Regions from separate parts of the Helicovermis profundi genome, predicted to be linked through region 1. Evidence: riboswitches for the same ligand, from Rfam matches in the RefSeq annotation. Region 1 holds a riboswitch; the other holds the start of a gene.

Region 1 (5,205 bases):
ATATAGTTTGCGCCTTCTTCACTTGTTGCCATATAGTTTAAGAAGTCTTTTGCTGCTTGAATATTTTTACTTTCATTATTTATTACATAGTATGATGGTGCTCCTATAAAGATTGCATTATGCTCTCCGTATACTGATGCATGTGGTGCAAATCCCATTGGAAACTTTACTCCATTTGACATTAACCATGGATCTATCCAGTTACCTTGATGTACAAATACTGCTTTTCCTGTTGCAAATTGTCCTACTTGTGCATCATAGTTTCCTGTTAATAATACTGCTTTATCTGAATACTTAAATAATAATTCTACCCAGTCTGCATATTCTTTAAGTCTTTCCATATCTGGCTGGCCTTTTAGCATTTTATCAAGAACACTTGTATCTCCATAAGGTAGACCTGCTGATAAATATCCATTAAAGTTGTGAAGTCCTGTTACCCATCTCATATCTGGGCCTGCTGCCATTGCAACTACTGACTTTATTCCAAGTTCTTTTTTCATTCCATCTAATTTTTTAAATGCTGCTTTATATGCATCTTGTGATGTTAATGTACTTGGATCAATTCCTGCTTTTGCAAGTAAATCTGCATTATAGGCCATTCCCCATGCTTCTACTGCTACTGGAAATCCATATGTTTTTCCGTCAGCTTTAAATGCTAGATCTGTTAAATCCATCCACTTATCTCCTGAAAATGGAGTAAGTTTTGATTTCCAAGTGTTATATCCACCTTTTCCTTCTATTACAAATATATCTGGTTGTCTATCTGATTGAAATTCTGCCTTTAAGTTTTCAGCGTATGGAGTATCTCCACCTGAAGTTTTTACTGTAACTTTTACTCCTGTTTGAGCCTCATATTTAGCTGCAAATGCTGAAAGTTGTTCACCTATCTCAACTTTATTCTGATAGATTACTACCGATTCTTCTTTTGGAGCTACTTTGTCTTCTGTTTTTGTATCAGCTGACTTATCTGCTGGTGCTGGTGCAGATGAACATCCTGCAAGTGCAAATATCATTACTAATACCATTACAATTGAAACTATTTTCTTCATAATATCCCCCTTTTATTAATAAGACTACTAAGTTTTATATTTTTAACTCCCTTAATATATATCCAAAAATACTAATTACAAACAATTATCTTACAGTTTGACATATATATATAAGTAGTAAATACAAAACATATTTGGATTATATATTTTTTATTATTTAAAGATTTATAAAATTCTGATATAATTTATATAAATCTGCAATATAAAAAAATTTTAATAAGTAATGTAAAGTAAAACTAAAAAAATCATCTGCACATCAAATTAAAGGAGTAAAGTTATGAGAAAAGATTTATTAGACGAAAAACTAAAAAATATAAATTTTGACTATATTCATCCGTCTTATAATCTAGAAAAAAAATTAGTTAATGAAATCAAACTTGGACTTTTAAATGAAGCAAAAAATACTCTTGATATGATTAATTCAATAGAAAGAGCTATCATTGCAAAAAATACACTGCGCTCTGCTAAAAATTCAATAATTATTTCCTGTGCGCTTTTTACTAGAGGGGTTATACAGGCAGGTATAGAACCTGAAGAAGCATTTAATTTTAGTGATATATTTATAAGAAAAATTGAATCATTTAACGTACGTTATGATTTACTCAAATTCGAGTATACAATGATAGATGAGTTTATAGAACTAATAAATAATAAAAATATATCTAAATATTCAAGAGATATTTCTAAATTAATTAAATATATAAATAGTAATATTACAAGGCAAATAAAATTAGAAGAATTAAGCTTCCTCTCATCAAAATCACCTGAATATTTATCTAAATTGTTTAAAAATGAAGTTGGAATAAATATTGTTGATTATATAAACCATCAAAAAATAGAATCTTCTAAAATGTTTTTAGAATTTACAAATATGAGAATAACTGATATATCTGCTATTTTTGATTTTTGTAATCCTGGTTATTTTTCTTTAGTTTTTAAAAAAATTATAGGTATATCTCCTAAAGAATATAGAAAAAGTATATGAATATTAGTAAACTAAATTCATATACTTTCTTTTTTTGTTCGTTTAGTAGTTAAGTTAAATATTGCTTACTACTTCATTAACTTTATATCTATATTATGGTCTAATAGTACCGATTAACTAAACTCTTTGAGGAATTTTTGCTTTCTCAAGTGGTCTATAAAGAAGTGCAAAAATAACAAGTGATAAAATTAACTCAGGAACTAAATATGAAGCATTATAAATGATTGAATACATAAGAGGACTTTGACCCTCTGGTGCATAAGAACCCCAAACTATAACTCCAGAAATAACATGACATATAAGTCTTAATAATACTGCTAAAGAAATTCCAGCAAGTGCTTTCTTGAATCCAGCACCAAAAATACCTGCAAGACCAAGCATTCCAAAAGCTATTACATAATCAAATAAAATTGATATAGGATGGAATGACCATTTTGGCCCTAAAATAAATTGAATAATTCCATAAACAAGCCCTGTAAAGACTCCAGGATAAGTTCCCCATCTAATAGCAAATATAAGAATTGGAATCATACTACCGGCAGTAATAGATCCTCCATTTGGCATTTGAAATACCTTTACTAAACTTAGCACATATGCAAGTGCTATCATAATGCCAGCTTCTACTAACATCCTTGTGTTGTTTTTCATTTTCTTACCTCCATAAATAGTAATAATATACCAATGAATTTGGAAGTAACACGTTAATTAGATCAAATAAAAATTAAAAACCATATGCAAATGCATATGGCCTTAAAAAACAATATTAAAATATCATTTTTTTGATCTATAATCATGCACTTTCCTACGCCAGAGTTAACTGGTTCAGGTTCAAAGGGTTTCAGATAACTGATCTCAACTAAAAAGCTCCCCTAGTGAATCTTTATTAAATTAATACATTAAGAATATAACATATGATGATATATAAGTCAAAATAAAATAATTAAAATATTATATTTAATATTTTAATTATTTTGTTATTTTTTTATCCAATTCTATTGATTAGTTAGTAGTCGTTTGATATAATCTCGTCTTTGACAGTTGTAGAGCAGAAAAACCGTGATATCTATTGCAAATAGCAGTTTATCACGGTTTCTTAATGTAGTAAAAAGTGCGTACCTTTTTTTACTTTTTCGTTTGTTTTAATATTTCCTAAATTGCAATAGTAAATTGAACTAAATCAATATGTAAAAATTTGTATATAAATTATTGTATTTTATAAAGTTCATCATTGAATGCTTCATCTGGTGTAAGATACTTTAATATCTTACGAGGCAGAGTGTTACACCAATTTTGAATTTTAGCTATATCATCTACAGAATAGTTGAGTAAAGACTTACCTTTTGGTATAAAACGTCTTATTAGACCGTTATGACGTTCATTTGTTCCCCTCTCAGAAGATGTATAAGGATGAGCAAAGTAGATTCTAGTGCCTGTCATTTCTTCCATAGTTGATAGATCTGCAAATTCTGATCCATTATCTGCCGTTATACTTTTGAAAACAGTTGAGAATAGATTTCCTGCATCTGCAGCTAGTATTTTGAGTGCGTTCATAATTGATTCTGAAGTTTGATCAGGAATTTTTCTAATTAACTCTTTTCGTGTTTTGCGCTCGGTAATAGTCATTAGAGTAGGTTCGCCTTTAGTTTTCTTCCCTATAACAGAATCAATTTCCCAATGACCAAATTCACTACGATCATTAATTTCCACAGGTCGTTCAGAAATGTTTCGTCCTAGAATTTTCTTATGTTTGCGTATACGCTTACGTTTTGTACTTCTCTTAACTTTAAGTGGCAAATCTATATTAGCAATACCTAATAAGCCTAAATTAATATAGTTATACAACGTTTTTGTACAAACCATCTTATCAACGTCAAACAAGTTGTGCAGCTTCGCTACGCCACATATAGCATCAATAGAATGAGTGTTTTCATAGAACCTTGTCTCTACAAAACGTATAAAATGGGAGCATGATAAGAACTTAAATTTGGCTCCACAATTAGCACGGTTTCTTTCATAAATAGCTTGTCCGGTATCCGGATAGTAGACCTTTACAACCTTATTGGCTTTTATCTGTGTAACAGTCCCACGGCTTAGTTCATTGCGTATAGTATTAGAAGCTCTTCCTAATTTTTTTCCTATGGCATAAGGTGTAAGACCTTCATTGTGTAACAACTGAATTTGACCACGTTCAAAAACATTTAGGTGTTTATTTTTACGTTGAATTGATGTATCATTAATATTATCCATAGTGAGTTCATCTCCTGTATATATTATTGTGTTCAGCGATACAATTATAATACAGATTGACCCATTATGGATTTTTTTTTACTAGTTCAACTTCATTATACAATTAAGCTGTTTTAATATTTTTTTCATTTTAGCATTACTAATTATTTGGGTATCCGTTCTAAATCCAAATTTATCATGTAATTCATCTGTTATATCAGTTCGTGTGTATGTCGGAATATATCCTTCGCCTTTTAACTCCATAAAGTTATGATTTTTTAACGTTTCTATTAATTCTTTTGTAGTGTATTTTTCATCAAGCTTCTTTTCTAAAAGCCTATATATCAGTAAAGAAAGAAAACATGTTGTAAAATGAGCTTTTATTCTATCATCTCTACTTAAATATACTGGTCTTGCTTTAAACTCAGTTTTTAGAATTCTAAATGATTCTTCTATTTCCCATCTTCTTTTATTTACTTTAATAATTGTTTCAGCATTATCATCAAGATTTGTACATACTCCGTAGAATCCATCATATTTTTCTTCATCAGAAATAGTGTCTCTATTTATTGTAAGTACCTGTTTTTCAGCGATTTCACCTTCATTAGTGCAGTGAATAGAATCTATAAATCTCTTTGGATCATTCTGTTTCTTTTTATTGATACTAGAAGGTTTTTTAACAAGTTTTTCTGCACGTTGTATTTGAGTGCTTCGAATGTACTCTTGATAAGCTCTATATTTTGGTGAATATGTTACTATTAATTTTTGTGGTAATTCATTTTCATTTATCCAACGTTCTTTGTAATAAATAGCTTTATTGTTTGAAGAATGATCTATATTTTCTAAATTAATATTTTTTGTCTCATTTGATAAATGCCATCCATTTGGGGCAAGAGCCCAATCTTTAAGATGTTTTTTAAGCTTTTTTAATGATTGTGTAACAAT
Region 2 (5,205 bases), 1.4 Mb from region 1:
ACTCTAATACCTTCAGCAGCCCTATTAATTGAAGCATCAATTATTCTATAATAATTAATCATATAAGTTCACCCAATCTCTTAAAATTGGCTGATATCCAGCATCATATATTAGTTTTTCTACATCTTTTACTGCCGAATGGTCCGATATTTCAAATTGACTTATAGAATTTTTGTAAACAACATGTCCCCCAACCTCAGTAGAAACTTCAGCAGACATTTTATTCACACCAAGCGGGATAATATTTCTTCTAAATTCTTTGCTTTCTCTAGTTGATATATTAACTGATACATATGGTAAAAACAGTCTTATAGATGTAATAATTTGCACAAATTCTTTATCACTAACTTCCATATAATTATAATTTTCATCTTCTGTTGTGCTAATTTTTTTTATTCTTGGAAATGAAAGTCCTATTTCTAGCTCTGGAAATTTTTTAGCTAAGTATTTTGCATGAAGCCCTAAGATAAAAACATCCATTTTCCAATCACTTAATCCAAGTAGTACACCTATGTTTAAGGACTTGATATTTGCATTTGCAATATTTTCTGGCGTATTCAATCTAAATAGATAATCTCTCTTTTTTCCCGAAATATGAACTTTGCTATAAATTTCTTGGTCGTAAGTTTCTTGATATACCGTTACTCCGTAAACTCCTAATTTTTCAAGAATTTTATACTCAATTTCATTAAGAGGATATATTTCTATTGAAATAGAAACAAAATATTTTTTTAATACTCTAATTGAACTCACAATATATTCAAAAGGTGATTTTGCTCTTGATTCACCCGTTAAAAGCAGTATATGATTAATTCCTTTTGAGTGTAAATAATCTGCTTCCATTTCAATTTCATCATTACTTAACTTCACTCTGCTAATTTGATTATTTTTATTAAAACTACAATATAAACATCTATTATCGCAAAAATTTGATATATAAAGGGGGGAATAAATAGTAATTGCTTTTCCAAAATTATTTAAAGATAATATTTTGCTTTTTTTCGCCATTTTTTCAAGTTCAAATAATCCATTTTCTGATAAAAGTTTTGCGAAATCATATTCATCAATAGTTTCTTTTTCTAGTATTCTTATAACTTCATTTCTACTAGTAGTGGTAAATAATTTTTTAACAAATTCCTTATCCATTATCTCTAACTCATCATAAAAGTTCATATCATTCACCTAAAAATCCTGTAAGTGGCGATGAAGCTTCAGCTCTCTCTAAAGTTCTACCAAGTTTCGAAACATATGCAATTCTACCTGCTTCAACCGCCATTGAAAATGCTTCCGCCATATTAATAGGATTATTTGATGTTGCAATAGCAGTATTAACTAGAACAGCATCTGCTCCCATTTCCATCGCATATGCTGCATCTGAGGGCTTTCCAATTCCTGCATCAACAATAAGAGGAATATCAATTTCTTCAATTAAAATTCTAATCATTTCTTCTGTTCTTATTCCTCTATTTGATCCAATTGGAGATCCTAGCGGCATAATTGTTGAAGCACCAGCATTCACAAGACTCCTCGCACTAGATAAATCAGGCGACATATATGGAAGTACTACAAATCCTAATTTTGAAAGAGTTTCTGTAGCTTTAATTGTTTGGTAGTTATTGGGAAGTAGATGCTTATTGTCATCAATTATTTCTAATTTTATCCAATTACCACAACCCATTTCTTTTGCTATTTTAGCAATTCTTATTGCTTCTTCAGCATTTCTAGCACCAGATGTATTCGGAAGTAACTGAATATTTTTAGGAATATAATCTAATATATTCCGTTCTTTTTTACTTGTGTCAATTCTTCTTAAAGCCATTGTAACCACTTCTGTATGGCTTTTTTCTATAACCTTAGAAATCATCGATTTCGATGGATATTTACCGGTTCCAATTAATAATCTACTATTTAATTTTCTTGTACCTATAACTAAATCTTTATCTTTTATAAAATTATCCATTTTTTTATATACTAAATATTGTTTATTTAGTACAGCCTCCTTTCGGTAATATATTTTTTCTAGCTTTAAATACTTTTTAGCACTTAACAAATAATCATTTAAAGCTATATATTATTTTTAATAATATTCATAACATTATTTGCTTCATGTGATGCAGTCATCATTACCCTTGCTGATAATAATTCTGGAAAAATATTAGAATCAGATACAAAATCACCTGAAATATAGAATCTTTCTGATTTTTTTTTAGTTAAAATGTCATTCGAATCTCCAAAGCCAGCCATACCCGATGCTGATATAAGTATTTTATCCGTTTCGCCTAAAACCCAATTTGCAAGTTCAGCTTTACATATAGGACTATCAAAAGCCTCAACAATAATATCCGCTTTACTTAAATATCTTTCAAAATTAGATAATGACAATTTTAATTTTTCACCAATAATTTTTATATTTGGATTTATATTTTTCAGTATTAAACTCGTCGCCTTAACCTTAGAATTACCAACATCATTGATATAATAGTTTTGTCTATTTAAATTTGATAATTCAACATTATCAAAATCATAAATAATTAGCCTATCAATACCCGAACGAACAAGCATCATAGCAATATTTGATCCCAACCCTCCAAGACCAAGAACTGCAACACTAACTTTTTTATATTTTCTTATAAGTTCATCTGAATTTTTTAAATTTATCACTAACCGCCTCCTATAAATCCAATAATTTCAATACTATCTTTGTCAAATATTTTTTTCTTGTCATACTGAGACTTACTTATAATTTCTTTATTTACTTCTACAACAACTTTTTCAAAATCTAAATTCATTTTTTCTAATAATTCTTTAACATTTGAATAATCACAACCTATTTGCTTTCCGTTAACATACATTTTTTAAAATATTTACCTCCTTTGCGAATAAAAAAATTGCGCCATAGGCACATTAGTTATATTATGTAAATAAAAAAACCTGCCAAGAGGCAGGTTAATTACAATATAACAGGCTTCCCTACGTTAGTACTAGCTAAATCAGGTTAAAGGGTTAAAATATATCTATTTCTCTCAGCCAACAGGCACCCCTAGCAAAATATTAAGTTCGAAATTATTGTACATCATTAAAATCAAAAAGTAAACCTAAAAATCATCTATTCTTTAATTATACTTAAAATTCTATTTAAAGTATTTTCATTATTCTTTTTCTTTCCAAGAACCATTATTGAAAAATCATCTGCTAGTATCTCTTTTGGTCCAGAACTTACAGACGAATTATTGCTAACTACTGAGTAATATTTGTCAATTTGATTCAAATTAATCTCTAAGAGCTTTCCACCCTCCATTTCATTATTTTCATCGTCAACATATAAGGGTTTGATAACACCTCCGTCTATTTTTACGGCTATATACTTATTGATTATGCTCTTTTCAATATCAGACTTATCTCCATCAAATTTTTCATTAAAGTATGAAATTGGCATGAATTTAAATTCTGACTCTGAATATGAACCTTGAATATAATACTCGATTTTATAGTCATTATCATTAGTAAATTTATTATCTACATATTCTTTGGGATAAATTAATTCAGAAGACTTAACAAAGCCAATTGAATTACATAATTTTTCATATTTTTTTTCATCTTTATTTACAATCATATAAAACAAACTTTTTACAATTGCTTCATTTAAATTTTCTTTGTAACCATTAATTAAACTTTCAGGTAAAAATATTGCATTATCTCTAATAAAAAATTTACCATATTCTAAAGAATCTTTTGTTTTAAATAAATATATTTTACTTGGTAAATTAATATTATTATCTGAAAAGTATTTCTCAAAAGTCATAATATTTTTTATGATTCTATTTTTTTCTTCTTCATTCCAATTTAAAATTTTATCCTTATATATGTCATGTCTTTTATTCACATCAACATCTTTATATTCACCATATCGTATGTAAAAATCATTATTTGAAAATCTATTAACTAAATCTTGATCATTATATAAAAAATCAATTCCTTTTGCTTGATTAGAAAATTCAATACTATCACTCAAATTAAGTAGTTCAAAAATAGTTTTACTTTCAGATGCTTTACTATTATCTAAATTAATTATATTTTTTTTTGTTTCATTTTTATTAGTACAAGCGCTTAGGCTAATAATAAATACTACAAGCATTATAAACAAGCATATTTTTTTCGATTTTTCAATTAATAAATTAATCATTCAATTCCTTACCTTCCACTAATTTTGATAAATAATACATTATTTGTATAACATCATTATAATCTATTATTATATTCAATACCATCAAAACATCAAAAAAAATATAAATATTTCAGTTGATGTTTTGTGTTTTAATGTTTTAGTTTTTCAGTTTGTAGAAAATCTAATTTTTTTAAATTCTTCTAAATTTTCTAAAAATATTTGTACTAATTTTGGATCAAATTTATAACCACTTTGAAGCTTAATAAATTCTATTACATCACTAAAAGATAGTGCATTTCTATAAAACGTATCACTTGTCATAGTGTCAAATACATCAACTAGTGAAATTATTCTAGCATACAAGTGTATCTCCTCTTCTTTTTTTGCTAGTGGATAACCTGTACCATCCCAATTTTCATGATGCCCATATGCAATTTTAGATGCAATTTCCATGAGTTCTAAATTACTATCTTTTAATATATCAAAGCCTAATAAGGAATGTTCTTTAACAATATCAAATTCTTCGTGGGAAAGTTTTGATGGTTTTTTTAATATATTTTCAGGAATTCCAATTTTACCTATATCATGCATCGGTGCAGCCATTTTAAGTAATTCTGATTCTTCTTCAGATAATCCATATTTTATAGCCATTAAATATGAGTATTTGGATACTCTTTTTACATGATCATTTGATTCATCTGACCTTGTTTCTACTACTTCACCCAATTTATATATAATTTCCTTTTGAGTGTCTAATATCTTTTCATTTAGAAAAACATTATCAAAAGCAAACGCTATATTTGTTGAAAATAGATCAAGCATTTCTTTATCCAAATCATCTAGTTCTCTTATATCTTTAAAAACGACAAAGTTATCAATTTCACCTAAACTTTGATAGTAACCAATAAAATATTTATTTGTAATTATATTATTCTTTTTTAACTTAGATTCATCTATTAAATCAAGTAATTCTTTGGATACACAATCTTCTACCCTTTTATCTATAAAATTCTCGAATTCTCCCGTTGCTGATAAAATAT

Evidence for each region. Region 1 has a riboswitch for thiamine pyrophosphate ahead of thiT (energy-coupled thiamine transporter ThiT). Riboswitches for the same ligand answer to the same signal wherever they lie in the genome.
Region 2: it holds a riboswitch for thiamine pyrophosphate, as region 1 does, so the genes downstream of both, thiS (sulfur carrier protein ThiS) here and thiT (energy-coupled thiamine transporter ThiT) in region 1, are expected to answer to the same signal.

The regions. Positions count from the first base shown of each region.
Region 1 is NZ_AP028654.1:805,731-810,935, reverse strand. It holds gene AACH12_RS03505 (ABC transporter substrate-binding protein) at 1-1,049, opposite strand, end outside; gene AACH12_RS03500 (AraC family transcriptional regulator) at 1,327-2,034, shown strand; gene thiT (energy-coupled thiamine transporter ThiT) at 2,152-2,682, opposite strand; TPP riboswitch at 2,817-2,915, opposite strand; gene AACH12_RS03490 (IS30 family transposase) at 3,238-4,281, opposite strand; gene AACH12_RS03485 (IS1634 family transposase) at 4,363-5,205, opposite strand, start outside.
Region 2 is NZ_AP028654.1:2,179,474-2,184,678, forward strand. It holds gene thiE (thiamine phosphate synthase) at 1-62, opposite strand, end outside; gene thiH (2-iminoacetate synthase ThiH) at 55-1,173, opposite strand; gene AACH12_RS09780 (thiazole synthase) at 1,175-1,960, opposite strand; gene thiF (sulfur carrier protein ThiS adenylyltransferase ThiF) at 2,065-2,661, opposite strand; gene thiS (sulfur carrier protein ThiS) at 2,661-2,852, opposite strand; TPP riboswitch at 2,951-3,052, opposite strand; gene AACH12_RS09795 (hypothetical protein) at 3,107-4,183, opposite strand; gene AACH12_RS09800 (DUF3369 domain-containing protein) at 4,331-5,205, opposite strand, start outside.